4 regions of the Paenibacillus sp. ALE3 genome follow, and region 3 is predicted to be linked to each of the others. Evidence: riboswitches for the same ligand, from Rfam matches in the RefSeq annotation. Region 3 holds a riboswitch; each other region holds the start of a gene.

Region 1 (7,340 bases), 2.7 Mb from region 3:
CCGTTTTCGTAAAGAGAAAAACCAGCATAATTCAACTACTGATTAATGTTTGCTGTGAGGTTTGATAAGGATGTCCTAATGTGTACAATTGAAAAATAATTAGAAAAAAGCTACAGTTTCGGAGGGGAAACGTTTTGGGAGATCAAACTATTTATCAGCGGATTGAAGCTTTAATTAAGGATCGGGGAATGACCAAAAAGGCATTTTGTGAAAAGCTTAAAATCAGCTCAGGGAATCTCGGTGATTGGAGAAGAGGAAAAACAACGCCAGGTACCGCCCATTTGATTCAGATTTCGGACTTTTTTAATGTATCGCTCGACTGGTTGATGAAAGGAATTAAGCCGGGGGAAGGCGTGCTTCAGGAGCAGAAGGCTGCTTATTTTTTTGGGGTGATGGGGCCATTGAATTGCCAGGCTGAAGATCTTGAAACAGAAGAACAGAACTTTATTTTAGAATATGTTGAATTTGTGAAATACCGTAAGCAAAAAAGGGAGAAGGACAAAGCGAAACTTGAATAATCTATGGCTAAGCGCCTGGGTGGATAACCCGTAAAACGGACTGAGGGGTTCGGTTTACGGGTTTATTTGATTTCCTGATAATATGGCGGCGCGTCGGATGCTGGAATGCTTGTTGGGTTTAGTGTGGTGTCGCCTCCTTATAATCGTTATCGTCGATATTCAGAATTGCAGCAACTTGTTTTCTGTACCTTTGTGCTTTACGGGTGCCGTGAATCAGATTGGACAAGCGTGAAGGTGGAATATTGTGTGTCTCGCAAAATGTTTTCTGATCCAGTCGAAGCTCGACAAGCCTTTGTTTGATGGCCCACCCGAAGGAGGTGACAGGCATTTTGTTGTTCAAGAGAAATCGCCCCTTACGGATTCTTGCAGAATAATTGGTGTGATATAATAATCATCAGTAAACATGTTAGAATTAACCATCTAAAACTATGATACACTTTTATACGTGTTTATACAATCTTAAATGCGTTATTTTATTAAAATAATTACTTAATTAAGTGCAAAAAGTGAAAATAATCCGACTATAGTCTGTGAGTGGTATGAATTTGGATACATGAATTAAAAATACTCTGCCGCTTGAGAAAAGGGCAGAGTATTTTTAATGTGACTGCTAGACTGGTAAAACGACGCATCAGAGGGAGGCTGGAAGGCGTTTGAATAGGATGGAGGAGGAAAAGGGCCTGGATGCACTCAATTGGCTACTATGGCTCATATAGGGTGGCTGAGTGATGTAGGAACTGGTCTGATGGCTATGGAAAAGGTGAGACTGAAATAAGCTTGGCGTAGGTTCGTTAAATTTCTTCCAGGTGGTGAGCAACTCGCTGGTCATGTGATCGATAAGAGGATTCTTTTCCTCGTAAGGAGGATTGAGCAGTCTGAAGGCATCTTCGATACAGAAGGATACCGCTGTGGCAAAATAGCCGTGAATGGTCTGTTCTATATCGGTTCCAAGAAGGAAGTTAATCCAAGTGTGGACAGTAGCGAGTGTGCCAATTGCATTGTATTGAGTGAGTGTGTCTTCCAGTTGGTCAAATGCAAGCCAAGGATAAAGAGCCTTGGTGAGCTTGAGCAGACGCTGGCCAGAAAGTCGCGATTTTTTCACATACTGCGAGGAAGGATGTTGGGTGTACAGCATTTTATCAATAAGGGCGATCCGCCAACCGTCATTCTGCTGGATGGCTGAATACAGACTTTTGATGGCCATGCCGTCAAGGGATGTAATTTGAGGATACCAATCGTCTCGCATAAAATGTTTCAGATCCTGTAGACTGTTCAAGTTTCCGTTACGGAAACGTTCATCCAGTCCGTAGAAACGGGTAAAACCACCAATGGGTAGGGAAGGGTCCAACAACAATGCGTAGTTTAGCAATCGGTTACCTTTATGCAGGATGGTTCGCCTCCTTTAGGTGAATATTTGTGTCAGTTTATTTGACTCTAATCTTATTTATATAATAATAGTTCGATTATTTATGTAGTATATATTTACACTTTGAGCTCTTTCATGTCAAATTAAATAATTTTATTGCTTATATATGTTATATAAAGTTACACTAAAAATAATTATAATATTATTGTTTACAAATTGTTGCTGAGAGAGTATAATAAATCTGTTGCCTCAATACATTATGACATGCGGTCGTGGTGGAATGGCAGACACGCTATCTTGAGGGGGTAGTGGGCGTACGCCCGTGGAGGTTCGAGTCCTCTCGACCGCATTATGTGTAATACCCAGTTGAAAAAGCATCCTGACACGTTTTACGTGAAGGGGTGCTTTTTTTGTTAAATATTTTTCGTTATATCATTCTGTTACAGAAGCGGTCATATGGACAGCGGACCGCTCGTTAACTTTAATGAAGAAAGATGTCAGTTTTTCCGCAAAAGCTTCTCTATATCTCCTATAAGCTTATCTGGAGTGGTTTGCGGCGCATAACGCTTAAATACGTTACCTTCTCGTGTAATTAAGAATTTAGTGAAATTCCATTTGATCGCTTTGGAGCCTAATACTCCCGGAGCAGTGTGGGTCAGGTAGCGAAATAGAGGATGTGCCTGATCACCGTTGACATCTGTCTTGGCGAACATGGGGAAGGTCACACCGTAATTGATTTGGCAAAACTCAGAGATCTCCTCGCTGGAGCCCGGCTCTTGTTTGGCGAACTGGTTGCTGGGAAATCCCAAAATTTCGAGCCCCTGTTCATGATACTGGTCATATAGCTCTTGTAGCGCCTTGTACTGGGGGGTTAACCCACATTTGCTGGCAGTATTCACGATAAGTAGAACTTTCCCTTCGTATGTGGATAACGGAATTTGTACCCCTTGTAGGGTCTGTGCATCATATTTATATACGGTCAAGATATCCCTCCTCATTCAATATTCTGCAATTAAATTGTAAGCAACTCAACAAGGGGTTGCAAGTCCAGAAGAGTATACGGGCATTGGACCATTGTAAAATCGTCTTTTGTTCAAAACGGTAAATCGCACTTCAAATGGAGCTAATTGAGGTGTTTCTTCTCATAAAAACGGGTTCAATCGGTAATTATCTGGCACATATAGCGTATTTTCTTTCTTTTTTGCAAATAAGGAGTAACTAAGCCATACCCTACGCTAATATTGACATGCCTTTCATTTTCAAAAAGGGGTGAAATACAGAGTTTTAAAGAGATACGAGAAGCATAGATGCCTTGTAAGCGTTATTCTTAATCTCCTATGCTCAAAAGGGTGATTTATAGCCCCGCCGTTGAGCTTTACAGTCTTCCTTGCACGGGTGTATGATTCAAGACGTAATTTCAAATTAACACCAATGAAGCAACAACGAATTGTCTAAAGCGCTGAATTTTGCAGTTGCAAAAGCGGGGGAACCAACGAGTATGTACGGTTTTGCAAGCCGTGTGTGTCTCATGGGGTGAATTTTCCGGCCAAGTGCCGTAAATAGGGCGACTCTCACGTCCGAATCCGACAGCTAACCTCGTAAGCGTACAGGGAGAGGCAACAAACCGCCGTGTGCAGCCATGGTTTATTTTATCATGGAATGTATGAAGCCGGAGGAAGCCTTTTTCCTTCGGCTTCTTTTTGTTGTCTTTTTATACCGGGAGAGGAGCTACTGATGGAAGGTCGGTTAATTATTGTCACTGCACCGAATGAAGCGGGCAGAAGTTTTGTGAAATTGCTTATGTTTAAAAAATTGGCGTTTGCAGTTCTCACAAATAGCACTCAGGAGGAACGACAGCTCAAAAAAATGGGTGTGGAGCACATTGTGCGCATCAATACGATGCAAGCGGGAAAATGGAATTTTCCTAAAAAAGAAATTGGTAGTGTGTATTTGTTCGAAAACAGCTTGAATCTGACTTGCCGTTTCCTGCAAATATGTCGGCCACTAACATCAGAATTGATCTATGTTATTACGCACGGCTGTAATCCACAAGGAATTTATCGGGGATTGGGAGCGGACCATGTGATCTACACATTGAACGGAGAGGTGGGTTTCCTGCTGAACGGATAAGCACTTATAACATAGCTGGTTTATGATTTTATGATGGAATCGGAAATGACGATCTGAAGAGCGATACGGAGGGTATGAACATGATGGATTTATACATGCTGCTCATAATGGCTGTGAGTTATGGAGTGATACTGCTGTTTGTACGCTGGTGTGATGCGCAGACCTCAAAAGGAGGCCGAAGAGGATGATTGTTGTGCTAGGACTCACGGCTATTGTGTTCGTGTATTTAATCTACGCACTCCTGAATCCTGAAAAGTTCTAGTCAACTATAGGATCGAGCAGGCGGGAACAGCAGATCAAGAATGAAGCATCAGAGGTGTAGATTTTCGCAAACGTGTGCACTCATTGGATGTTCTGAATCAGGTCTGTTGTTCCAAATGCAGGAGCATTATAAGGAGGAATAGAGGATGGAGCTACTGCAAATTGGAGTTGTGATCGTCATATTGCTGCTCTTGGTAAAGCCGGTGGGCACCTATATGTATCACGTATTCTCGAATGAACCGAATCGGACGGATCGGATTTTTGGTGAAACGGAAAAGCTGATTTATAAGGTTGTAGGCTTGAAGAAACAGGACAGCATGCGTTGGACCACGTATGCTATGAGTTTCATTGCAACCAATGTGGTGCTTGTGGGGATCAGCTACCTGCTATTGCGCTTGCAGGCTATACTCCCAGGCAATCCGGTTGGAAACAGTAATATGGAAGCATCATTGGCCTTTAATACGGTAATCAGCTTTATGACCAATACGAATCTCCAACATTATAGCGGAGAAAGCGGGCTTACGTATCTGACACAGATGGCGTTCGTCACGATGATGATGTTTACTTCGGCTGCTTCGGGGTTTTCGGTTGCTGCGGCTTTTATGAGGGGACTGACGCGGCGCGGTGAAGGAATGGGTAATTTTTTTCAAGATTTTATTAAAGCCAACATACGGATTTTTCTGCCGCTTGCCTTTGTACTTACGCTGGTGCTGGTGGGACTAAAAGTACCACAGACGCTACAGTCCACGGCGGATATTACGACTTTAAGCGGTACACAGCAGCAGATTGCTATGGGACCCATTGCCTCATTGGAATCCATCAAGCATTTGGGCACGAACGGGGGCGGTTTTGCGGGAGCTAATTCTGCTCATCCTTTTGAGAATCCAAGTCCTTGGACGAACGTACTGGAAATTTTAGCAATGTGGGTAATGCCGGCTTCGCTGCCGTATACTTTTGGATTGTTTGCCCGTAATCGCAAGCAGGGCTGGATTATTTTTAGCTCGATGATGGTCTTGTTCCTTATTTTTCTATCCATAACGTATGTGTCGGAGAAGACAGGTAATCCGTTAATCCAGGCACTGGGTATGGATGCATCTCAGGGAAGCATGGAAGGGAAAGAGGTTCGTTTCGGCATTGGACAATCGGCACTATTCACTGCGGTTACAACAGCGGCAACGACAGGTTCGGTCAATAATATGCATGATACACTGACCCCGCTAGGTGGTATGGCTGCTTTGGGAGAAATGATGCTAAACGTCATTTTTGGCGGCAAGGGCGTCGGGCTGATGAATATGCTGATGTATGCAATTCTTGGGGTATTTATATGCGGTTTGATGGTCGGAAGAACCCCGGAATTTATGGGTAGGAAAATTGAAGGCAAGGAAATGAAGCTGATTGCGATTGCCATTTTGGTACATCCGTTTCTTATTCTAGCTCCAACTGCGCTTGCGTTTATGAGTCATTGGGGATACGATGCGGTCTCTAACCCCGGATATCACGGGTTGACTCAGGTTCTCTATGAATATGCATCATCTGCGGCAAATAACGGTTCAGGATTTGAAGGTCTTTCAGATAACAACGTGTTCTGGAATGTTACAACAGGAGCAGTTATGTTCTTTGGACGATATGTATCCATGATTGCATTGCTGGCTGTGGCAGCTTCGTTGAATGCCAAAGCCCCGACCCCGGTGACGATAGGCACACTGCGCACGGACAACAAGCTGTTTGGAGCCATCCTCATCGGAGTTGTTCTGTTGATTGGTGCGTTAACCTTTTTGCCGGTGATCGTATTGGGTCCTGTAGCTGAATTTTTGACCATGTGATGAAAAATGAGAATGGATGAACGGGGTGCTTGATCATGAAGGAAGAACGCAAACGCATGCTGGATAGAAGCATCTTGAAGCAGGCGGTCAAGGATAGCTTTATAAAATTAAATCCGATGATCATGATGAAAAATCCTGTCATGTTCGTCGTAGAGATCGGTACATTGGTTGTGTTGCTCATGCTGCTGCTTCCCGGTTATTTTGGAGTCGGCAAGGAAATGGGCTTTAACTTGGCTGTATTTATTATTCTGTTGTTCACGCTGCTTTTTGCTAACTTTGCCGAAGCGCTCGCGGAGGGACGGGGGAAGGCACAAGCTGCTTCCTTGAAAAAATCCAAGCAGGACTCGCAAGCTAATAAGCTTGTCGGAAATGAGATTCAGGTAGTCAGCTCGACAGCATTGCGTAAAGGTGACGTGGTAATCGTCTCTCAGGGCGAAATGATTCCAAGTGATGGTGAGGTCATTGAAGGCCTGGCTTCGGTGGATGAATCTGCGATTACGGGAGAATCAGCTCCGGTCATTAAGGAATCGGGCGGTGATTTTTGCTCGGTAACTGGCGGGACGCGGGTGGTCAGTGACCGCATTAAGGTGCGAATTACGACTGAGCCGGGTGAGACGTTTATTGATAAAATGATTTCGCTCGTGGAAGGTGCACAGCGGCAAAAAACGCCAAATGAAATTGCGCTGAATACATTGCTGATTAGTTTGACGATTATTTTTCTAATTGTGGTGGTGACACTGGCTCCGATAGCCCGTCATTTTAAGATTGATTTGCCTGTTCCCGTGCTGATTTCGTTGCTAGTCTGTCTGATTCCGACCACGATTGGCGGGCTTTTGTCGGCTATTGGGATTGCCGGTATGGACCGGGTTACCCAGTTTAACGTGCTGGCCATGTCAGGCAAGGCGGTAGAAGCATCCGGGGACATCAACACGATGATTCTCGATAAAACGGGTACCATCACCTTCGGAAACCGGATGGCGAGTGAATTCGTGGTGGTAGATGGTGTAGAAAAGGCAGAGTTAGCGAAATGGGCGGCGATGAGTTCACTAAAGGATGAGACACCTGAGGGGCGCTCGGTGCTGGAATTGATGCGCAAGCAGGAGTACACGTTGGATGAATCCTTGGCAGCAGGTGGGACCTTTATCGAGTTCAAGGCAGAAACCCGGATGAGTGGTCTGGATCTCGGCGATGGACGAAGAGTACGCAAAGGCGCCGTGGACTCTGTCCGGCAGTGGATTGTAT
Region 2 (7,340 bases), 1.3 Mb from region 3:
GGGAACAGGTATTCCCGCAGAAATGCTATCCAAGCTGGGAGAACCTTTTGTCACAAACAAAGAAACAGGTACAGGACTAGGGCTTATGGTCAGCCAGCGTATTATACAGAGCCATAAAGGCACACTGGATATTGAAAGCACAGAGGGAGAGGGAACAACCGCCCTCGTGCAGCTTCCGATTGCCAAGCCTGAGTAACGAGCTGGGGGCAGGAGGAAGCGTGTTCGTAGAAATGGAGGGTACACAGGTTGCGCATTAACAAATTTATCAGCGAAACTGGCTTTTGCTCGCGCCGGGAGGCGGACAAGCTGGTAGAGAGCGGCCGCGTGACGATTAACGGCGAAGTGGCCGTGCTGGGGAGTCAAGCGGAGGAAGGCGATGACGTCCGTGTGAACGGCAAGCCACTGCGCGATAAGTCCGATCACGTCTATATTGCATTGAACAAGCCAGTGGGCATTACAAGCACGACAGAGAGCCACATTAGAGGCAATATTGTCGATTTTGTGGGGCACCCGCAGCGGATATTTCCAATTGGACGCCTGGATAAGGATTCGGAAGGTCTCATTTTATTAACCAATGATGGGGACATTGTGAATAAGATCTTACGGGCAGAAGGCAAGCATGAAAAAGAGTATATCGTAACAGTGGATCGTCCAGTCACACCATCCTTTGTGCAGGGGATGTCCAGCGGTGTAAAGATACTCGGTCATCGAACGCTGCCCTGTGAAGTAACACGTGTATCTGAGTATGTATTCCGTATTATCCTGACAGAAGGGAAAAATCGTCAGATCCGACGTATGTGTGCTGCCTTCGGTTATGAAGTTAAGAAACTGCAGCGCCTGCGAATTATGAATATTCGTTTAGGATCCCTTCAGAAAGGCGCCTGGCGTGATTTAACAGAGGCTGAAAAGCAGGAACTGGGCCAGATGCTTGATTATACACTTAGCTAATGCCAGAGGCCTTCTTATAGCCTACAGCGCTTGTCCCTCGTATATGACAGGGCTAGAGAACAGAAATCCCTAAAGTAAAAGGCACCAGCTGCATAAAAAATGCGGCGGTGCCTTTGTTCATATAACATATTCATGATCAACCTTCATTCGAGCTTGAGGTAGGACTAATAACTTGTGTACCGTTCTGATATTTGCGAAGAACGGAAATTTCGACACGACGGTTTTTGGCACGTCCTGCTCCAGTTTGATTGCCTGCCAATGGTCGATACTCGCCATATCCGATGGATACAAACTTGGTAGGATCAAGCTGCGGATTGAGCAACAAAATACGCAAGAAATTGAGCGAACGCTTGGCACTCAAATCAAAGTTGGACGGAAACTGACTATTGGAAATAGGTACATTGTCCGTATGACCTGATACGATAACGTCATAACCAGGAAACTGTTGGAGCATGCTGGAAATGGATTTGGCCAGCTTTCTCGCTTCTGGCTTTACTTCGGCCTGCCCGGATGAAAACAGGGCATTATCACTAATGGTGATCATCAGCTGGGATTGGTTCAGCTTGGTGTTCAGTAGGGTGGACAGGCCGTTATTTTGAATATACTGATCCATTTGCTTTTTAAGCTTCTTTAAATCTTCTTCTTCCCGCTGGGCGAGTTGCTTTTGCAGATCAGAGGTAGAAGTGGCTTTCGATTTTAAGGGTTGTGATACCTCTTCTTTATTTTTGCCCATATCCATGGATTGTGACGACGGATTCGCGGCTGAGTGATCCAGCACGCCAGTACCGCCACTAAAAGCTGAACTCAGGGATTGAGCCATAGTTTCAAATTTTTTGGCATCGAGCGAGCTCATACCGAATAAGACAATGAAAAGAGCCAACAGAAGGGTCATTAAGTCGGAATATGGCAACAGCCAGCTTTCGTCAGCATGCTCTTCATGCGGTTCATGTCTCTTTTTACTCACTGGAATCGCCATCCTTCTGGGTCATCGAAGCCCGTTCGGTTGGAGTTAGGAAGATTGCTAGCTTCTGGCTGATGGCAATCGTCGAGATACCGGATTGAATGGAAAGCAGACCTTCGACCATCATTAACTTAAGTTCCACTTCTTTTTTGGATAGCCGTTTCAGCTTGTTGGACATTGGATGCCATAGGACATAACCTGTAAAAATACCGAGCAACGTTGCAATAAAAGCGGCTGCAATGGCATGGGACAGTTTTTCCATGTCACTAAGGTCGGCCAGAGCGGCGATCAGACCTACAACCGCACCAAGTACCCCGAGTGTTGGAGCGTACATACCGGCTTGGGAGAAAATCAGTGCGCCAGCGCGGTGTCTATCTTCGGTAGCGTTAATGTCTTCCATCAGAACATCGCGTACGAACTCCTGATCATTACCATCGATAATCATTCGCATACCGCCGCGCATAAAGGGATCGTCGATCTCTTCGACCTTGGATTCCAGCGCGAGCAGACCTTCACGACGGGTAATGGATGCCCATTCGGTAAATGTACCGATAAGCTCCTTGCGATCCAGCAATTTCTGCTGGGTAAAAATAATTTTAAACAGCTTTGGCACCCGTTTCATGTCATCCATCGGAAACGCCATGAATATACTTGCTGCTGTTCCGACGAAAATAATCATGTAAGCAGCGGGATTATTGACCAGATTGACGACTGGCGCGCCCTTCAGGATCATCCCGACGACCAGTGACAAAAGCCCGAGCACAAGTCCAATAATGGTTGTAATTTGCATGATACACCTCATCCATGAGAATAGATTTTGAATCCTTTCATGCCGCATGGGTCGTCCTTGCCCCAAGCGCGTCATTATGAGACGGATTATAGTATTTATCGACAAAACTCTCTTTTTTGTTAAGGGCCAATTTCCGGTATAATAAAGTGATTATGTATTGAATCGCTGAACCATTGGAGGAAATAGCATGGGAGTAAAGCATGGGCGCGAGTATGAACAAATTTTGAACGATTTGACAGAGGCTGTGGGACGCATTCCAGATAGCTATGGATTTTTTGAAATGGAAGCAGAAGATTGGGACAGGCTGAACCCGATGGGGCGTCAGGAAGTCAATGAAGCTTTGGCAGAAGACCTATTTTATGCACTGGGTACGGAGCCCGTAATCACTGTAGGCAGCGGCGTTGTGATTTATGAGCCGGAGCAGCACCGGATCTATGTACTCATCGGGGATGAGGAGCTGACGTCGGTCCCATTGATTTGATGGCCGTCTTATGGATTTATCAACGGGGCCGTGGTAATATGTACACCAATATATCGTAGTTTTGGCCGCATTTAAGCGGCTGAAAGGCTTCCGTATAAACGGGGAGGAGTTCGTAACATGCCTTTTACACAAGAAGAGATTGAAGCACATCTGGAGAAGCTGGAGGGCTGGGAACTGGAGGAAGGACGTTGGATCGTTCGGAAATATAATTTTTCCAGTTTTATGAAAGGAATTGCCTTCGTGGATGAAGTTGCCGCTATATCTGAGGCATTTAATCACCATCCATTTATTACGATTGATTACAAGACCGTGACTCTGCGTTTGACCTCCTGGGACGATGGCGGTATTATGGCTGTAGATATTAAGGAAGCCCAACAATATAATGAAGCTTTCGAAAAAATGCGCAGCAGTCATTGAGTTTGTAATGATCTGTCGTATATATGAAGAGCGCCTTCGCTATACAACATCGCGGTTGTATAGTGAAGGCGCTCTTATTTATAGAACCCGATTCTGTTGTTCAGGACGATATACCATACAATGGAACGGCTTTCTGCCATCTGGAGTCTGGCGTTCATAGGTATCCGTCAGCTCAAATCCAGCTGCCTTGTAGGCTCGGATAGCCCGCTGATTCCAAGTGAGAACCTCTAGGTCAATTTCATTCTGCGGATGACGTCGTCTGGCTTCCTCGGCAATGGCCCGGACAAAATCGGAGCCTGTGCCATGTCCGCATCTTTCGGGATGCATTCCAAGACCCAGCCGGGTCACACCGACCATAGGAAAATATTGAGCAAATCCCGTCAGCTCATTCTCTTCGTCCAGTACGGCAACATATTGCTCTTGGCGAAGCGTGGGACTTCCAAATTCGACTTCAAGTGCCTTCATTTGTTCCCAGGGAAGCCAGCCGTATATGTTGTAGGGGGGATCATAGCGCCACTCACAGATTTCAGCCGCTTGATGCTCGTCCATCGGTACAATCCGGTAGTTGGATATTGAGGCCGGCACTTTTCCATTCCTCCTTATGCAGATACTTCAATCATTAACCACAGATTGTAGACAAGTTGTAGGAGAATGGCAAGCGTGTTTATTTCGTACCTAAGTCGGGTATACATTCAATAAGAAGGATTTACTGCTCATATGCTCCCCCAGCGGTGGCGGTAAAACCGACGATGTTCGCTAAAACTGAAACCTTTTGAGGTGTCGGTTCGTCAGTAATGATAATAATTACTGATGTAGTGGACATAAAAAACCGCAATTCGATTCCGGCCAGAATCAAATTGCGGCTAGGGTTAGCTTGCTGTGCGGTAGTTATTCTACGTTGTCGTCATCAGGAATATCTGAAGCTACAGAATGGTAAGCGTCTGTGCTCATAATTCTTTTTGCACCGACATAACGGTTAGCGTAATAATTTTCGTTCAGTGAGCTAACTACTACACCACGTGAAGTCGAGGAGTGGGCGAATTTCCCTTCACCTACGAAGATACCTACATGGGAAACGCCTCTTCCTGTGGTGTTGAAGAACACCAGGTCGCCTGGTCTCATTTCATCGCGGGATACAGAAGCTCCCATTTTGAATTGTGATCCAGATTGATGCGGCAGTTTAATTCCCAGTTTGTTGAATACATACATTGTGAAGCCGGAGCAATCGAATCCCTCGAGTGTAGTACCTCCGCTTCTATAGTTCGTTCCTTTGGCATCTTGGATGACCTGGTCCATCTTAGAGTCTGCAAATGCACTGCTGCCACCGAATGTAAAAGATGTAAAGGCAATGGCGAGACCCATGGCTGCGATCGTTAGCTTCTTCTTCAAAAAAAATATACCCCTTCCATTGCCTGCGAGGTTAGCTTAAGGATTCGGTAGAAGGTTCCCCTATGACCACTCTGTTGCGAGATCAATTCACCCAAACTGGTTCCCCCGCTTCCTAGGTGCCAGGAATTAGGCTTAACTTAAGATGTGCACCTTGGAGAGCAGTATTCACGACAACGATGTTTTTAAGATAAAGGTTACAATAAAGATTACAAAGTTGTTACTATCAGTTCACTGCGATTATTGTAACAAAGACAGCAGGCTTTGGCAAATGTTTCATCGCAAAAAGTTACAAAAAAAATCTGTTCCTAACGCCCTAGGAACAGATTCTGTTAACAGTATTCAGTTATGTGCCGTTTGCACGGGAAAGAAAAAAGTTTTTTCGACAGCTAAAAATGCAGGAGAAAGCATAAAGAGAGGGATTAGCCTCTGCTGGAGATATCGATGTGCCATAGACGATACTGCGAACTGATATGCCACAGCCTGACCAGACTGGTAACAAAATGATACGATTGCTGGAGAATTAGCGCCAACATACCAGTCCAAATCATCGCTACGGTGCCAAATAGACCGAAGACCAGCAGCACACAAGCACCAAGCAAGAGAGATACGCTTACAGCCGGAAGAAGCTGGCGAAAGAAGGCGAGCAGGGACGATAGTATGGCGTGACCACTGACCGTGCCCAGTTGCATATACAGGATGCACTGCCGAATGAACCAACCGTAAGCCACCCACCCAATGGCATAGGGCAACAAATGCAGCAGGTAAGAGGAAGATTGCAGCGTCCCTGCTACAATAGGATAGAGTCTCGGTACCACCCAGAAGGCGGGAAGCAGCAGCAAACCCAACTCGATGATGTAATACAACAGAGATGACATACCGTGACGTTTCATCCCCTTGAAGAAGGACAGGCTTTGCGGTTCAGACGCATCGGTATACAGGCTTTGATATATGCCAGCTCTAATGAAGGGAGTGATTAGGACGCGCAATACGGTCGCCCCTAATAGTATCCATAAATACACATGTACTTCCTGGCTGTCCATCAAGGCGATCTGCCCCTCCATCCAAAACAAGGTCTTTCCCAGCTCGTTTTGGCTCTGATCAGGATAACGCAGCAGCAGCGGGACAACGGCCGACTGTACCAGCCGATAGAGAAATACTCCCCACAGCAGACGATACAAAAATAAAATGATAACGATATAAAAGCGTATGCGCACTAGCGCCCAGCCTTCTTTTAAAACAGTCCGCATCTATAGACACCTCACCATGACAGACTTCCAAGCAGTGTCTCCAACAGCTTGGTTACACTCACACTCCAACGGGTTTGTTGCTTTTCGTCCAATTCAGCCTTCAGGCTATTATTAATATGCTTGTTCTCCAGTGCAATAGTGTATAGAGGATCAACCGTCACATAGGACACGGGAGAGGTGCTTTTGAGTCGGAAAGATGTACTTTTGCCCGTACCGTCCCATGCCTTAAATATTGTGGTGCCATCCTTGAAGGTAAATTGAACAGGGATCTTGGGATAATCTGCTCCTTTTTTGCTGAGCGTCACGACTGCTTCATATCCATTCTCCAACTTGCGGTTCGTGATGCGATCGACAGAAAAGTCCGCCATCTGGCCGTCATATACATATTGTTCAAAATAGTGGCTCCATGAGCGTCCAGTCACCCTCTCCACGACACGCTGAAAATCCTGTGAGGTCGGATGCTTGAATCGGTAGGTCTGGACATAGGTTCGCATAATCCGGTCCATTTTTTTCGTACCCACCTGACGTTCAATACCTCGTAGTACCAGCTTGCCTCGTGAGTAGGCATTTTGTGCATACTCAGCCGACGATCCGTACTTCCAGGATTCGCGGTTTAGGGGCTGTGGAGAAGCTACCTGTCCGGATTGTAATGGCAAGTTGGGGATAAGCCCATATTCTTGCTCCATGAGCCGTTCTTCTGCATAGGAGGTGAAGCCTTCATCCAGCCAGGGCTCCTCAAATTCATTATTGGCTACCATTCCGTAGAAATATTGATGCCCAATCTCATGAACCAGCGTCCGTTCCAGATTATAGCCGGGATTCAGTTGGTCCGCAGCTGCGGCCGTGATGAGTGTCGGATATTCCATGCCGCCGGCTCCACTGCCTGTTTTGGGTGGAACGACGATCGATAGAGTGGAATATGGATAAGGCCCGTACCATTTGCTGTAGTACGAAAGGGCGGCCTTGGCTGCGCTCATGTAACGTCCTTTGAGTTCCTTATGGGAAGGGTCTAGATAGAGCTTGATTTTGACACCAGGAACTTCAGTAGAAGAAAAGGGTTCTTCTACGGCTACAAAGTTGGGTGAAGCAGACCAGGCAAAATCGTGT
Region 3 (7,340 bases):
ACATTAACGACCTCATCCTCAAAGCGGCCGATATTGTCATTGGAGCCGATAATGACCATAATATCGTCTGCTTTCAGCCGATCCATAGCTGTCGGCGCGATCAAGATACCATTCGCCGTATGAAGTGCCACGATGCTGCAACCAAAGCGAGTACGAGCATTTAATTCTGCTAACGTTTTGCCATTCAGACATGCAGGCACATTGAGTTCCACAATGCTGTATTCCTTGGACAGCTCCAAATAATCGAGCAGATTAGGCGTGACCAGCTGATGCGCTACCCGAATACCCATATCTCGTTCCGGATAAATGACTCGGTCCACCCCAAGCTTCTCTAACGCACGCCCATGCAGTACAGATATAGCTTTGGCTACGACTTTTCTCACACCCAGCTCCTTCAGCAAAATGGCGGTCAGGATGCTTACCTGAATATCATCACCAATTGCAACAATGCCGCAATCGAAATTACGGATGCCCAGTGACCGCAACGCATCCTCATCTGTAGCGTCCGCCACGACAGTATGTGTCAGGATCTCACTCATACTGTCTACAACATCCTCATTCCGATCAATGCCCAGCACCTCGCACCCCATATCCACCAATTGCAAAGCCAGGCTTGAGCCAAACCGTCCCAGGCCAATGACTACAAACTGCTGCGTTTTCATATCTACTCGAAAACTCCCTTACCCTATAATTATTTTACCTTCTGGATGACGATACAATTCCTTACCCTTTTTCGGTCCCAGTGCATAAGCTAGCGTGAGTGGACCCAGCCTGCCTGCAAACATCGTCAGAGTAATCACCAGCTTGCCTACAACTGACAAATCAGGTGTAAGCCCCATAGACAGCCCTACTGTACCAAATGCAGACACTGTCTCGAACAAGATCATTAGAAAATGATGATCTTCGGTTGCGGACAGAATCATCGTCACCCCAATCACGAACAGCAGCCCCAGCAAGGTAATGGTCAAAGCCTTATAAATTCGTGCCTGCGCAAGTCGGTACCGGAACAGCACAATATCTTCCCGTCCCCGCAGCATCGAAAACACCGCTCCAATGAGCAGGGCAAATGTAGTGGTCTTAATCCCGCCCCCAGTGGAGCCAGGCGAAGCTCCAATAAACATGAGTATGATGATAAAAAACTGCGTAGCCTGCCGCAAGCCTGCAATGTCCAGCGTGTTGGCACCTGCGGTACGTGGAGTAACGGACTGGAATAAAGAACCCAGCAGTTTACCACCCCAATCAAGCGAGCCAAGCGTCTTTGGATTCGTAAACTCAAATACAAAAATGACGAGCGTCCCGACGACAATCAGAGCAGCTGTCATGCTGAGTACCACCTTGGTATGCAAAGATAGTCTCTTACGCTTACGATAATCTGCCAGGTCTGACATCACTACAAAACCAATACCACCCGAAATAATGAGAAACATGGCTGTAAAATTAACAATCGGATCATATACATAACCTGTCAGGCTGCGAAATTCACCGAATAAATCAAAACCAGCATTATTAAACATGGAAATGGCATGCCAAATTCCAAAATAAATCGCCCTGCCGACAGGCATATCAAATGACCAGCGAATCGAAAAAATAGCTGCACATACGCCCTCAATCATCAGCGAGTACCATAGCACCTTGCGGATCAATCCAACAATTCCTTCGACAGAGGTCTGATTCATCGCTTCTTGCAAAATAAGGCGCTCCCGCAAGGAAATGCGACGTTTGAACACCAGCGCGATCAAGGTAGCCATGGTCATAAAGCCAAGACCACCGATCTGGATCAGCGCAACGATAACGATTTGACCAAAAGTTGTAAAAAAGAGCCCTGTATCCTTAACGACAAGCCCGGTTACACAGGTCGCGGACGCGGCAGTAAACAAAGCGTCTATAAACGCAAGTGGTTTTCCTGTTGTATTAGAGATGGGCAACATTAACAATAAACTACCTATTAGAATGATAATGGCAAAGCCTGCAACGAATATCTGCGGTGGAGAAAGCCGAAGCCAGCGTGCATTGGGATTCATCTATTCATCACTTCTCTCCTAATCCTTAAAACTATAAAAACAGTGACTTAATACGGTGTAAGCCCGCTACGCGTTCCATTTATCTTCCGATCGTCGTTGCCCCTGATTTTTTTGATTTTCCAAACCTTAAGTAGCTATAATTAGCATTCCCTGAATACAGGAAGAATGCATGTCAAACACTAACCGGCTCCCTGGTGCTATTGGCGAGCAGCAGCGAAGGGGGCAGAATTGTTCTGAAGAAGCGAAGCGTTTGCCTTTATCTCCGGATTTTAACCATTAAAGGGTTTATACAATCAAAAAAATCCGGGGATAACAGCAATCGGAAGAATAATCTGAACCCGCAGCGGTCTAACCAATCCAAACACTTTTATACACACAAAAAAAGACACCGGAAAACCGAGTGCCTGACTTGGTTCCTGTCCACAGCCTACGAGGTTAGCTGACGAATTCGGACAGCACAGTATGCCCTATTTACACTTCCGGTCCATCAGGATCGGCTGTAAAATTCACCCCAGTAACATGGTTCCCCCGTTTTCTCATAGAAATTCGGCTTAAATGTATATCATTACCCATATATTTCATAGGCATTGCCTCAAGATTATAATCCTTCTCTATCCAGATCACAAAACCGATTTCGCCGAAAAAACGTGAAATTGGCTTTAATTCGCGAATAGACATCGGTTAATCACAGCTTATCTAATTTTATTAAAACTTTAAAGTGCTTTCACTCTGTTTTCATGAATATCGCTGCTCTGTTGGCGGGAACCTGTGCAGTATGATATCTTTAATGGATGTTCTTATTTACAGATTAAGGAGGAAACTCATGAATCCTATCGGGAAACCGGTCGTGCTCACGGCCAACTTCAAAAAATTAGGCTTGCTGGGCGGGGTTGGCCTGGTTTGCTTTTTTATCTTTCAATTGCTTATTCCCTCGCTTAGCAATCCAAGTCCGGAATCATTGATGAATGCAAAGGTCATCAGCAAACAAGAAGCGGTCATACACGCCCTGGACTTTGCCCGTTCCGAGCTGGGCTATACGGAATCACAGCCAGAGAAGCCCGTCGTAACCTATCAGGCTGAAACAGATTTGTACGGTTATTTATCCAGAGAAAAATTGGTTCAAGAGTACGATCGTACATGGAAAAAAAATTATCCTTATGAAACCTTTCGGGTTGATTTGCCTGACTCCTCAGCGAAGGGCAAGCTGCAAATCCATGTGGATTTATCCACTGGGAAGGTCGTTAGCTTTAAACGGATCACCTCCAGCACCAATTACACACAGGCTGATGTTTCTACAGATGAACAAGCACGAAGCAGACTTGTACGTGTAGCTGAGGGTGACATGACGCTCGAAGCCAAGGAACAGGCTGCAGCAATATGGATCAAACGCTTTGGCTTTAAGCCATCTGAATTGAAGCTCGCGACCACTGAGGGGGAAGGTGGATTAAAATATACCGTGGACGGAAAGAAAATCGGCGCCTCGGTACTTACGCTGGCTTTTACTTTTGAAGACGGGGATGTTCGCTCGTTTACCCAAAGCTTTTCGGCCCCTTCGTCCTATACCGACTATGTTAAAAAGCAAACATACTGGGCGAATTGGATGACTTATGCGGGTTATGCCCTATTTAGCTTTGTCCTGGGCGTACTTGCCATTGTATATGCGTCACTCACCCGACGACATACTTCATTTGTGCGCGGTATTATTCTGTCCATTGTATACTTTATTGCTAGTATAGCTGGGACAATGAACATGCTACCTTTATTGCAAGCTGAAGCAGGCAGTAAGGGCATGCTTATATTTCTTATGGTATTCCAGGTTGGTGTTACCTTCTTCATGGCTGTAGCCCTCTATTTCTCCTTGGTAGGCGGCGACGGGCTTATGCGTCAGGTTGGACTAAATGCATGGCCACGTGCTAAAGAGCCGGGCTACGGATTGTATGTGCTTCGCAGTATGTATGTCGGTTACTTGTGGGCCTTCATTTTACTGGGCGTACAATCCATTTTGTTCTTTGTATTGGAGCGCACATTTAATACGTTCTCCACTACAGACGCCACGCAGTCCCCTTACAATATGGCTTATCCATGGCTATTGCCGATTATGGCTTGGATGGCAGGTATTGGAGAAGAAACTGTTTACCGTCTATTTGGTATTCCGATGGTAAAAAAAATAGTCAAGAATACGTTTGTTGCTTGTCTGATCACTACGCTTATTTGGGCACTGGGACATACGCTTTATCCGATCTATCCGGTGATTTCCAGACCTATTGAGCTGACTTTTCTTGGTTTGCTGTTTAGTTTCGTGTTCTTGCGTTACGGCTTTATCGCTGCTATGTTCAGCCACGTTATTTTTGATAGCATATTAATGGGGCTTAGTGTGATAAGTCTGGGAGACACCGTGAATGTGAGCGCCGGCCTATTCTGGATCTTACTTCCGGCTATTGTAGGCTACATCATTTACTGGTTTAGTCCCAAAAAACCTAATCGAATCATGTTTGAACCCATGAAAAAAGAGGAGCCGTATTCTACGACTCCTCCTCCCGAAGGGCAGCTATAATCTGACGAGCAAGCTTATCCCCAATAGAGAGAGGCCGGAAGTCTTCGACGCTGGCCTCTCTTATTTTTTTGAGCGATCCAAAATGCTTAAGCAGCAACTTACGCCGTTTCTCGCCGATGCCTGGAATGGAGTCCAACTGGGAAGTTACCATAGATTTGCCGCGCTGCTCGCGGTGGAACGTGATGGCAAAACGGTGAACCTCGTCCTGGATCCGTTGCAGCAGATAAAATTCCTCGCTATTGCGTGCAAGTGTCACGGCCTCAAATGTTTCTCCCATCAGTAGTTGGGAAGTTCTGTGTTTGGCATCTTTCACCAAACCACACACAGGAATAAACAAACCCAACTCATTTTCCAATACATCGGTTGCCGCTTTAATTTGTCCACGGCCACCATCGACAATGATCAAGTCGGGACGTTCAAGATTTTCCTTCAGCACACGTTCATATCGACGCCGAATAACCTCACGCATTGTTTCATAATCATCTGGTCCCTGCACAGAACGGATCTTGTATTTTCGATACTCCTTCTTGGCAGGTTTGCCATCAATAAAGACAATCATGGCCGAGACTGGATCAGAACCCTGAATGTTGGAATTATCGAATGCCTCTACCCGATGCAGACTATCCAGCCCAATGGCACGTCCCAGATTGCTTGCAGCTTTGGATGTCCGTTCCTCATCCCGCTCGATCAGCTTAAACTTCTCATCCAAAGCAACACGTGCATTTTCCGTCGCCATACCTGTCATTTGCTTTTTCAGCCCGCGCTGTGGCACAAGTACTTTTACATCCAACCATTCAGCCAGAGCAAGAGCTGCTGCAGATGGGTCCTCCAATCCACCGGATAGTTGAGTTTCAGTTTCCTCGGTTTCTTGGTCACCAACTTGGGCTGAATTCGTTCCTTCTGCATAAGCTGCTCGTGCTTCGGCTACCAGCAATGGGTCAGCAGAACGATCTGACTCCGTTTGTACTGCTTCCTCATCTGTAATCCCGGTAGTCTCAGCCGTAGTTGCACTGTATAGTTCAGTTTCTGTTGCAATCGGTTGATCAACATCAGCCGATTTTGCTTTCATCAGCTTAGGAGAATCCGGCAACAATATCTCCTGCGGCACTGCCGGGTTGTCACTGTAATATTGCGTCACATAGGACATAAAATCACTGTAAGCTTCACCGTAGAAAGGGAAAGTCGACATATGGCGCTCGATCATTTTACCCTTACGGACATATAGAATCTGTACACACATCCAGCCCTTATCTACCGAAAAGCCGAATACATCCCGGTCCTTCGCATCAGATGTGGTGATTTTCTGCTTTTCCATCATCGCGTCGATGCTAATAATCTGATCCCGCAGCTCCTTGGCACGCTCAAAGTACAATTCCTCTGCGGCCTCCTGCATTTTACGTTGGAGATCCTTTTTAATTTCCTCATGTCCTCCACTCAAAAAGGAACCAATCTCCTGACTGATCTGGTCATATGTTTCCTTCTCAACCTCTTTCACACAAGGTCCCAAGCACTGATGCATGTGATAATACAGACACACTTCTTTTGGCATCACACCGCACTTGCGTAGCGGATACATACGATCCAGCAGCTTTTTCGTCTGATGTGCCGCGTAGGAATTAGGGTACGGTCCAAAATATTTCGCTTTATCTTTCAGAACGCGACGGGTTACCTCCAGCTTGGGGTGTGCCTCGTTCGTAATTTTCAAGTACGGAAAGGTTTTATCATCCTTCAACAGCACGTTATAACGCGGCTGGTGCTTTTTAATAAGGTTGCACTCCAGAATGAGCGCCTCCATATTGCTGCCTGTAACGATATATTCAAAATCACGAATATCGGCAACCAGTCGTTGCGTCTTGCCGTTATGGCTACCTGTAAAATAGGAACGAACCCGGTTTTTCAACACTTTGGCCTTGCCGACATAAATGATGGTGCCTTCGCTGTTCTTCATCAGGTAACAGCCTGATGCATCCGGCAGCAATGCTAATTTGTGCCGTATATTCTCCAGCGCCTTCTCCTGGTTCTGCAAGTCCTCCGCATAGGATTTCATTCGCCCGGTTCCTCCTTCCATTCTTAATGACTGCTCAACTAACTACTTATATTATATAGGAATAATGCACAAAAACGCCCCCGGTATATATAACCGGAGGCATTGACTGTTCATGGCGCTCCACCAAGCCCCCGCAGGAGCATGGGTCACATTCCATTATTATTGGTGTTTAGTAAGCATGCTTTTCAATGCTTCTTTAGAGTTCAAGCCTACCACTTTATCAACAGGCTGTCCGTCTTTGAAGACGATCAGGGTAGGAATACTCATCACGCCGAAACGGGAAGCAGACTCTGGATTTTCATCCACGTTCACCTTCGCGATTTTGACACTATCGCCAACTTCTGTGGACAGATCCTCCAGAATTGGAGCGATCATTTTGCAAGGACCGCACCATGGCGCCCAAAAATCAACCAAAACGGTTCCTGTGCCTTCGACTTCTGCGTTGAAGGATTGATCGGACACGTTAACAATTGCCATTGTATGTTCCTCCTTTATAGAAAAGTCAACATTATTATAACCTGTAATGTCTGTTTCGACACCTTTTAATTATATCACAATAGTCTTTTAATTGTAAGATATCAAAAGAGTAGGCAGATGACCGCTTATCCTCGCTGATTTTTCCCCTTGACGGTAATGACATCTACAAAAGGACGAATCCGGTCCATCAAGCGTTGTCCCTTGTACATTTCCTCTCCGTCTTTGCTTGTAAAGCTAAGAT
Region 4 (7,340 bases), 1.5 Mb from region 3:
GCAGCGTGAGCGGATTGACCAAAAAATTCGAACTGCACAGCATCAATCGCTAGCGATTTGCCTGATTTTTCGTAGCGGTCAAAGGGATGTGTCATCATAGCTATGTCGCAATCATCAAACAACCCGGCCGCCGCCATCGGAACCTTTGCACCGCGTGTTTCTTCGGCAGGTGTGCCGTATACACGTACTTCTCCACCAGTCTCGTCGATAATCGATTTGAGACCTACGGCAGCGCCTGTACTCATCATACATATCAAATGGTGCCCACAGGCGTGTCCTAGCCCTTTCAGAGCGTCGTATTCTGCCAGAAAAGCAATGATTGGTCCAGGCTTGGTTGCTTTGTAAGTAGCAATAAAGGCTGTTTCTATACCCAATACGGGTGCCTGAACGTCAAATCCGTGAAAAGCAAGTTCTTCTTTTAAACGGGCAGAGGCCAAGAATTCCTCGTTTCCAAGTTCAGGGTTTGCGCCAATATATAACGAAATGTCCTTAAACCGCTGGGCATGCTGTTCAATGGTGTGTTGAATGGTCTGTTTGAAATTCATGCTAAAAACTCCCTTATATATGCTGTAATGTAGGTACTGCGATAGATATACTAAAATTGTACTATAACATTCATTGCATAATCATGCATATTCATTTATAATGACACAATCTTATTTATTATAAAGAATTTAAGGAGAGAAAAAAAGATTGAAAAAGGCATATCGTTTTACCGCCCTGGTTTTGTCGGCGGTTATCTTACTGTTGGCTGGTCTTCCCATGCTCACTGCATACGGATCGGAAGAAAAGCCACAGAAAAAACTTGTAGTGGGCATGAGTGCTGACTTTCCGCCGTATGAGTTTCATAAAGTTATTAACGGTCAGGATACCATTGTTGGGTTTGATGTTGAAATTGCCAAGGAAATCGCCAAGGATCTGAATGCGGAGATGGTCCCAGAGGACATGAGTTTTGACTCTTTGCTGCCTGCTCTGCAAAGTGGTCGCGTAGACTTGGTACTGTCCGGTATGACACCGACGGATGAACGCAGAAAGAGCATTGATTTTTCGGATGTATACTATCGTTCCAAGCAAGTCATTATGGTACGTCCAGAGGATAAAGACAAATATTCAACGATGGCTGCTCTAAAAGGAGAGAAGCTCGGTGCGCAGAAGGGGAGTATCCAGGAAGAAATTGCGCAAAAAGTGCCTAATGCTTCTGTAACCTCATTGGATAAAATATCCGATCTGGTACTCCAGCTTCGGACCAAGCGTATCAACGCGGTTGTAATCGAAGATACCGTTGCTAAAGGTTACACGCTAGATGGTACCGTAACACTTGCCAAGGCAGTACCTGAGGATGAAGGAGCAGAAACTGCTGTAGGCATCCGTAAAGGAAATGCGGAATTGCTTGCTTCAGTAAATAAAACGTTGGCTCGCCTGAAAGCGGACGGTTCGATTGAGAAGTTTTCTACAGAAGCGAGTGCACTGTCTGCAGACCGACAAGTTTCTTCGAATAGCATTGTAGATATATTTTTGAAATATCGCAGTTTTTACGCTACGGGTATCGGCTACACCCTATTGCTGTCTGCGCTCGGAGTACTGTTCGGGTTCATTATTGGCCTGATCATATCCTTGCTGCGGATGAGTGGTATTCGTATTATCGAGTGGCTAGGTACCGCATATGTAGAGATACTGCGCGGCACACCTATGCTGGTGCAGCTTATGATCATTCATTACGGAGTTGCTTTGACGTTGGGTGTTAATTTTACGCCACTCCAGTCCGGTATAATTACATTGTCTCTGAATAGTTCGGCATATTTAGCTGAAATTTTCCGTGCTGGTATTCAGGCCGTAGACCGTGGACAGATGGAAGCTGCCCGCTCGCTCGGGATGGGACGAGGCAAAGCGATGCGACACGTCATTTTACCGCAAGCATTTAAATCTATATTGCCTGCTATTGGTAATGAGTTCATTACGATCATTAAAGAATCTTCTATTATTTCGACCATTGGGATGGTGGATATTATGTATCAAGCCCAGGTCATTAAGAATATTACCTACGAAGGCTTGAGTCCGTTCGTAATCGCAGCCGCTATTTATTTTGTAATGACATTCAGCTTATCTAAGCTGTTGGGTTTATGGGAAAGGAAGTTGAGAGCCAGTGATCACCGTTAAACAACTGCGTAAATCATTCGGTAAGAATGAAATTTTAAAAGGTATTGATATAGATATCGCCAAAGGTGAAGTTGTCGTCATTATCGGCCCGAGTGGTTCGGGGAAAAGTACGTTTTTACGTTGTATGAATCTGTTGGAACAGCCAACAGAAGGGGAAATCTTGTTTGAGGGTGAGCCGATTACGGCCCGTGGTCATAATATCAATGCGACTCGGGAGAAGATGGGGATGGTTTTCCAGCATTTTAATCTGTTTCCGCATAAAACAATACTGCAGAATCTGACGCTTGCACCAACGCAGGTGAAGAAGCAATCGGGGAAAGAAGCGGAGAAAATTGCACTGGAGCTCTTGCGGACTGTGGGTCTTGAGGATAAAAAGAATACCTACCCGAACCAGTTATCTGGTGGTCAAAAGCAACGTATTGCGATAGCACGTGCTTTGGCCATGCAGCCGCACGTAATGCTGTTCGATGAGCCTACTTCTGCCCTTGACCCTGAAATGGTTGGAGAGGTTCTGGACGTGATGAAGAAGCTCGCTGAGGGCGGCATGACGATGGTGATCGTGACGCATGAAATGGGCTTTGCCCGTGAGGTAGGGGATCGAATCATCTTTATGGACAACGGTCAAATTATAGAACAAGGTACGCCTGAGCAAGTTTTCGGTACTCCAAGCCATGACCGTACCCGTGATTTTCTTGCTAAAGTGCTGTAAGAAAATGCTTTTATGAAATATTAACAAAGCCCTCTCGTGATAATGTTTCACGGAGGGCTTTTCTCTTTTTGTCACCATATCTCCATATTTTCGTAACAAAAAACCGATTTTTGATGACAAAATTGTAATGAGTATAGTATGATGTTCAAGGTTCCCAACATTTTCATGCAGATAAGGTTACAAAATTGTGATATTATGCAGTAAGCCAAAACTTACCGGAGCAGCAGCAATGATAACAAATGCTCAATGCTGGGCTCAAACCGTGGGAAGTGCGGGGGACGTAACAACGGCAATTATTCCAATGCGTCATAAGATGTTGTGGAATATGCCTAGGGGTGAATTGCACAAGCATAGGGCTTCTCCTGAGTCCGAATCCGACAGCTAACTTCGCAGGCATAACAGAGGAGGTACATAGCTTTGAAACATTTAAAACATATTGGAAAAAACATGAAATTTGCGGTGCTTGCCGCAGCTATTGCAGGACTGGCCCAGACAGCTGGAGTAGCAGATGCTGCTTCGCTTCATACTGCCAAAGAAGGCGATACCTTCTTTTTGCTTGCTCAACGTTATGGGGTATCGGTAGATGAGTTGACGAAGGCTAACCCTGATATTGCGTCCAACAACATATATGCAGGTCTGCAAATTAAAGTTCCAGACGAAAAAAGTGTGAAGGCGGCTTCGGATTCGAAGCCACAGCTTCTTACGGAGAAAGCACCAGCGAATGAGAGACCAACAATTGAAGCATGGGGCAAAACGTTCAATTACAGTAAAGTAGTTGATGTTAAAGCAACAGCATATTCAGCCGCAGCTGATGAAAATGGCAAATGGGGTGCAGTCGATTACTACGGCAATCCGCTTAAACTAGGTACAATTGCGGTAGACCCGAAAGTCATTCCTATGGGAACAAAGGTGCTAGTTACAGGCTATTCCCATCCGGGCTTGCCCGACCATTCTTTTGTGGCCGTTGCCCGTGATCAGGGCAGCGCTATTACCGGAAAGCGGATTGATATCTTTATCCCTGGCAACAAATCATTCGTGAACGATTTCGGTTTCCAAAATGTGAAACTGTACGTCATTGATAAATAGCAGTGTGCATATGTTTAATTTCATTAAACATAATAAATATTATGTAAACTTAATATTATAGCATACAACATATAACTGGGACGACTTCTTATCAGGTCTGGTCGTTTATCGTAAAAAAGGCTGTCTTACAAGCAGAAACATTCTGCTCGTTAAGGCAGCCTTTTTACGTTGTTGGTATATGCGAGGCTTAGACATACTGTTATTTTCGTTCCGATGTGTGAAGTAGCCGGGGGACTGTGACAAACTTGTAGCCCTTAGCTTTTAAAGAGTGGATTAGACCCGGCAAAGCTTGGACAGTACCTTGTAAGTTGGAACTTTGACCTCCACCTGCATGCATTAAAATAATGGAGCCAGGTCCGGTAGCCGGGATCACGTTGCGCTGAATCTGTGTTTTGCTTAATCCCTTCCAGTCTAGAGAGTCCACATTCCAATTGACGATCATGTACCCATGACGACGTGCCCACTGGATTTGAGGCTCCGTGATTTCACCATAGGGTGGTCGTATCAATCTGGGTCGAAAACCTGCGCTGGCTTCTAAAATGCGTTCTGTTTTTGTAATCTGGTGGTGAAAGCGCTCTGGTGTGGCCTTTCTGAAATCCGGATGAGTATAGGAGTGGTTTCCTATAGCATGGCCCTCGCGGATGATGCGGCGTATGATCCCCGGATGCTTTTCCGCACGATGGCCGACGATAAAAAAGGTAGCTTTGATACCGTTTGCGTGTAATACGTCCAAAACCTGCGGCGTATACCTTGAATCGGGCACATCATCAAAGGTTAAGGCAATTTGGCGGGTGTGCGGGCCGCACATTTTAAAAATGTCCGCATGCTTTTTTCGTAGCATCGCTAATGTTGGAGCAGCTCGATCTTTACTTTGATATACCGAAGTAGCGGCAGCAGCTTCCTTGGGATGGGGCGTTCCGATGTTGGGAGACGTATCCGCGTGAACGGGAAAACTTGAAAATGCTAGTAACAGTGCTAAACATGGCAACACTCCCCTGTACCGCATTTATATTCCCCCTTTCCGTGCGTGGTACCTAGTGGTGCTCTCAGCTATTATGTACCTGTCCTATTAAAATTATGCTGGTGATTGAGTGAAGCCCTACACGACTGAAGAGAAGCACATCATGAAGCGGATATCTGTGAAGATGACGAAGTAAACGGACATATTCTCTTAAACATGACCGAAAACTGAAGCATTTTCGCAAGTTTTAGCCTTACAAAGGATTCGGTATACCGTGACAGCTGGTGTATAATGGGGATGCTATTCATAATGATACAGACTGGAATTGAGGGAAGGATGGATAAAAGTGACCGACTTGTTTACTCCTTATCAATTAAAGGGGCTTTCCTTAAGAAATCGGATTGTCATGCCCCCAATGTGCCAATACAGCGTGGAGGCCAAGGACGGCAAACCGACGGATTGGCATTATGTCCATTATGTGAGTCGCGCGGTAGGAGGGACTGGGCTCATAATTGTGGAAATGACAGCGGTTCATCCGGATGGACGCATTACGGATCGTGATTTGGGCATTTGGAGTGACGAACATATTCCTGCATATCGCAAAATTGTAGAGGAAGTCCACAAGTATGGTGCCAAAATTGCCATTCAATTAGGCCATGCCGGACGCAAGGCCGAGGATGCTGAGACACCTGTAGGCCCGTCCTCGATCCCCTTTAGTGAACGCTTTAAAGATCCCCACACTTTGACGAGAGCAGAAGTCAAGGAACTGGTTCAGGCCTACAAAGAGGGGGCTCGCCGGGCGGTAGAAGCTGGTTTTGACACGGTAGAGATTCATGGTGCTCACGGCTATCTGATCCATCAATTTCATTCCCCTTTAACCAATACCAGAGAAGATGAATATGGGCAGGATTTGTCACTGTTTGGTGTTGAGGTGATCCGTGCTGTTAAAGAGGTACTTCCTGCTGATATGCCTGTGCTAATGCGGATATCTGCCAAAGAATATGTCCAAGACGGATATGATGTTGAATACATAGCAGCCATAGGGGAACGATATCGTGATGCAGGTGTAGACATTTTCCATATTTCTTCTGGTGGTGAGGGTCCGATAGGCTCCAGCGGAGGCCCGTCTGCGCGTGCTGGTTATCAGGTCGATTTGGCTCATACCATCCGTGAAAAATTGAATGTGCCTGTCATTGCTGTCGGCTTATTGGATGATTATGAGGATGCCCGCCGAGTCGTTCAGCAAAATGAAGCTGATCTGGTAGCCATAGGGCGTGCCATGCTGCGTGATCCCTATTGGGCGCTGCATGCTTCACGGGCGCTAAAAGTACAGGCAGATATCCCAGAGCCTTATCTACGCGGTTTTTAGATATTTTTGAAACCTCTTTGCAAAGCTTGCGTAAACATGTGTACAGAGCTTAAAATTTAAGCATTCAATTCTAGGAGGAACTTCACATGTCTATTTTCAAACGATTAAGAGATCTTACGATGTCTAACATTAACGCCATTATCGACAAGGCAGAAGATCCAGTTAAAATGACGGATCAATACATTCGTGATATGCAAGAGGATCTGGAAGACGCAGAGAAAGCGGTAGCCGCTCAAATTGCTATTGAAAAGAGATTCAAACAGCAATACGAAGAACAGGCAGCTTTGGTGAAAAAACGCGAAGAACAGGCTCATACGGCTGCAAAAGCACAAAATGTGGATCTTGCTCGTCGTGCGCTGGAAGAAAAGAAATCTGCCGAACAAAAAATGAACGAGTTCCAAGCTGGTTATGAGCAAAACAAAGCTGCAGCTGACAACCTGCGTGGTAAGCTGGATGAAATGCGTAGACAGCTGACTGAAATGAAAAACAAGCGCGAGACACTGGTTGCCCGTTATAACGCAGCTAAAGCGCAAACTGAAATTAACAAAGCTATGAACGGTTTTAGCTCGGATACGGCAACTGCTGGATTGAAGCGTATGGAGGAAAAAATGCTGCAAGCAGAAGCACGTGCTGAAGCGAGCAACGAAATGGCTTCCAAGGAAAAATCGCTGGATGAAGAGTTCAAAGAGCTGGATAAGAAAAGTGCTGTGGACGATGAACTTGCTGCTTTGCTGAAACAATACGAAAACAAATAAGAACTTTTAAGCATTGCCGCTAGTGTGAGGGCTCAGTAAGCGAAGGAGAAACGTTTTCTCCTTCGCTTTTCCCTGCCTGGGGGCGTAAATCAATATATGTAGTCAAGAAGATGTGGAGGATGGTAGCAAATGCATTTTTTAGAAACGATGAAAGCGATGCTGGTATGGACGGGCGCGGGTGCTATTTTGCTGTTCGTATTAATGTATGTCGATTCTTTATTTACAAAGTATAAGGATTTTGCCGAAGTAAAAGCCGGAAATATGGCCGTAACGGTACGGATGATTATGAAGCTGATTGCACAA

The links. Region 3 has a riboswitch for cyclic di-AMP ahead of ACXHJ2_RS03200 (TrkH family potassium uptake protein). Riboswitches for the same ligand answer to the same signal wherever they lie in the genome.
Region 1: another riboswitch for cyclic di-AMP. It lies ahead of ACXHJ2_RS16825 (hypothetical protein); the one in region 3 lies ahead of ACXHJ2_RS03200 (TrkH family potassium uptake protein).
Region 2: another riboswitch for cyclic di-AMP. It lies ahead of ACXHJ2_RS23380 (C40 family peptidase); the one in region 3 lies ahead of ACXHJ2_RS03200 (TrkH family potassium uptake protein).
Region 4: another riboswitch for cyclic di-AMP. It lies ahead of ACXHJ2_RS09730 (3D domain-containing protein); the one in region 3 lies ahead of ACXHJ2_RS03200 (TrkH family potassium uptake protein).

Annotation. Positions count from the first base shown of each region.
Region 1 covers NZ_CM134214.1:3,774,025-3,781,364, reverse strand. Annotated here, with positions in the region: gene ACXHJ2_RS16855 (helix-turn-helix domain-containing protein) at 1-46, shown strand, start outside; gene ACXHJ2_RS16850 (helix-turn-helix domain-containing protein) at 135-518, shown strand; gene ACXHJ2_RS16845 (Rha family transcriptional regulator) at 637-858, opposite strand; gene ACXHJ2_RS16840 (urease accessory protein UreF) at 1,150-1,887, opposite strand; tRNA gene ACXHJ2_RS16835 (tRNA-Leu) at 2,151-2,233, shown strand; gene ACXHJ2_RS16830 (glutathione peroxidase) at 2,382-2,867, opposite strand; cyclic di-AMP (ydaO/yuaA leader) riboswitch at 3,332-3,505, shown strand; gene ACXHJ2_RS16825 (hypothetical protein) at 3,619-4,014, shown strand; gene kdpF (K(+)-transporting ATPase subunit F) at 4,199-4,276, shown strand; gene kdpA (potassium-transporting ATPase subunit KdpA) at 4,422-6,098, shown strand; gene kdpB (potassium-transporting ATPase subunit KdpB) at 6,134-7,340, shown strand, end outside.
Region 2 covers NZ_CM134214.1:5,196,757-5,204,096, reverse strand. Annotated here, with positions in the region: gene ACXHJ2_RS23415 (PAS domain S-box protein) at 1-196, shown strand, start outside; gene rluF (23S rRNA pseudouridine(2604) synthase RluF) at 247-948, shown strand; gene motB (flagellar motor protein MotB) at 1,085-1,912, opposite strand; gene motA (flagellar motor stator protein MotA) at 1,905-2,699, opposite strand; gene ACXHJ2_RS23395 (hypothetical protein) at 2,887-3,180, shown strand; gene ACXHJ2_RS23390 (4a-hydroxytetrahydrobiopterin dehydratase) at 3,298-3,597, shown strand; gene ACXHJ2_RS23385 (GNAT family N-acetyltransferase) at 3,676-4,182, opposite strand; gene ACXHJ2_RS23380 (C40 family peptidase) at 4,486-4,986, opposite strand; cyclic di-AMP (ydaO/yuaA leader) riboswitch at 4,992-5,129, opposite strand; gene ACXHJ2_RS23375 (hypothetical protein) at 5,406-6,233, opposite strand; gene ACXHJ2_RS23370 (M1 family metallopeptidase) at 6,245-7,340, opposite strand, start outside.
Region 3 covers NZ_CM134214.1:699,047-706,386, reverse strand. Annotated here, with positions in the region: gene ACXHJ2_RS03205 (potassium channel family protein) at 1-662, opposite strand, end outside; gene ACXHJ2_RS03200 (TrkH family potassium uptake protein) at 681-2,021, opposite strand; cyclic di-AMP (ydaO/yuaA leader) riboswitch at 2,431-2,583, opposite strand; gene ACXHJ2_RS03195 (CPBP family intramembrane glutamic endopeptidase) at 2,845-4,575, shown strand; gene uvrC (excinuclease ABC subunit UvrC) at 4,544-6,622, opposite strand; gene trxA (thioredoxin) at 6,782-7,099, opposite strand; gene dnaI (primosomal protein DnaI) at 7,225-7,340, opposite strand, start outside.
Region 4 covers NZ_CM134214.1:2,154,211-2,161,550, forward strand. Annotated here, with positions in the region: gene ACXHJ2_RS09715 (M20 family metallopeptidase) at 1-545, opposite strand, end outside; gene ACXHJ2_RS09720 (ABC transporter substrate-binding protein/permease) at 694-2,157, shown strand; gene ACXHJ2_RS09725 (amino acid ABC transporter ATP-binding protein) at 2,144-2,866, shown strand; cyclic di-AMP (ydaO/yuaA leader) riboswitch at 3,097-3,277, shown strand; gene ACXHJ2_RS09730 (3D domain-containing protein) at 3,284-3,952, shown strand; gene ACXHJ2_RS09735 (polysaccharide deacetylase family protein) at 4,152-4,958, opposite strand; gene ACXHJ2_RS09740 (NADH:flavin oxidoreductase/NADH oxidase) at 5,260-6,282, shown strand; gene ACXHJ2_RS09745 (PspA/IM30 family protein) at 6,369-7,037, shown strand; gene ACXHJ2_RS09750 (DUF350 domain-containing protein) at 7,167-7,340, shown strand, end outside.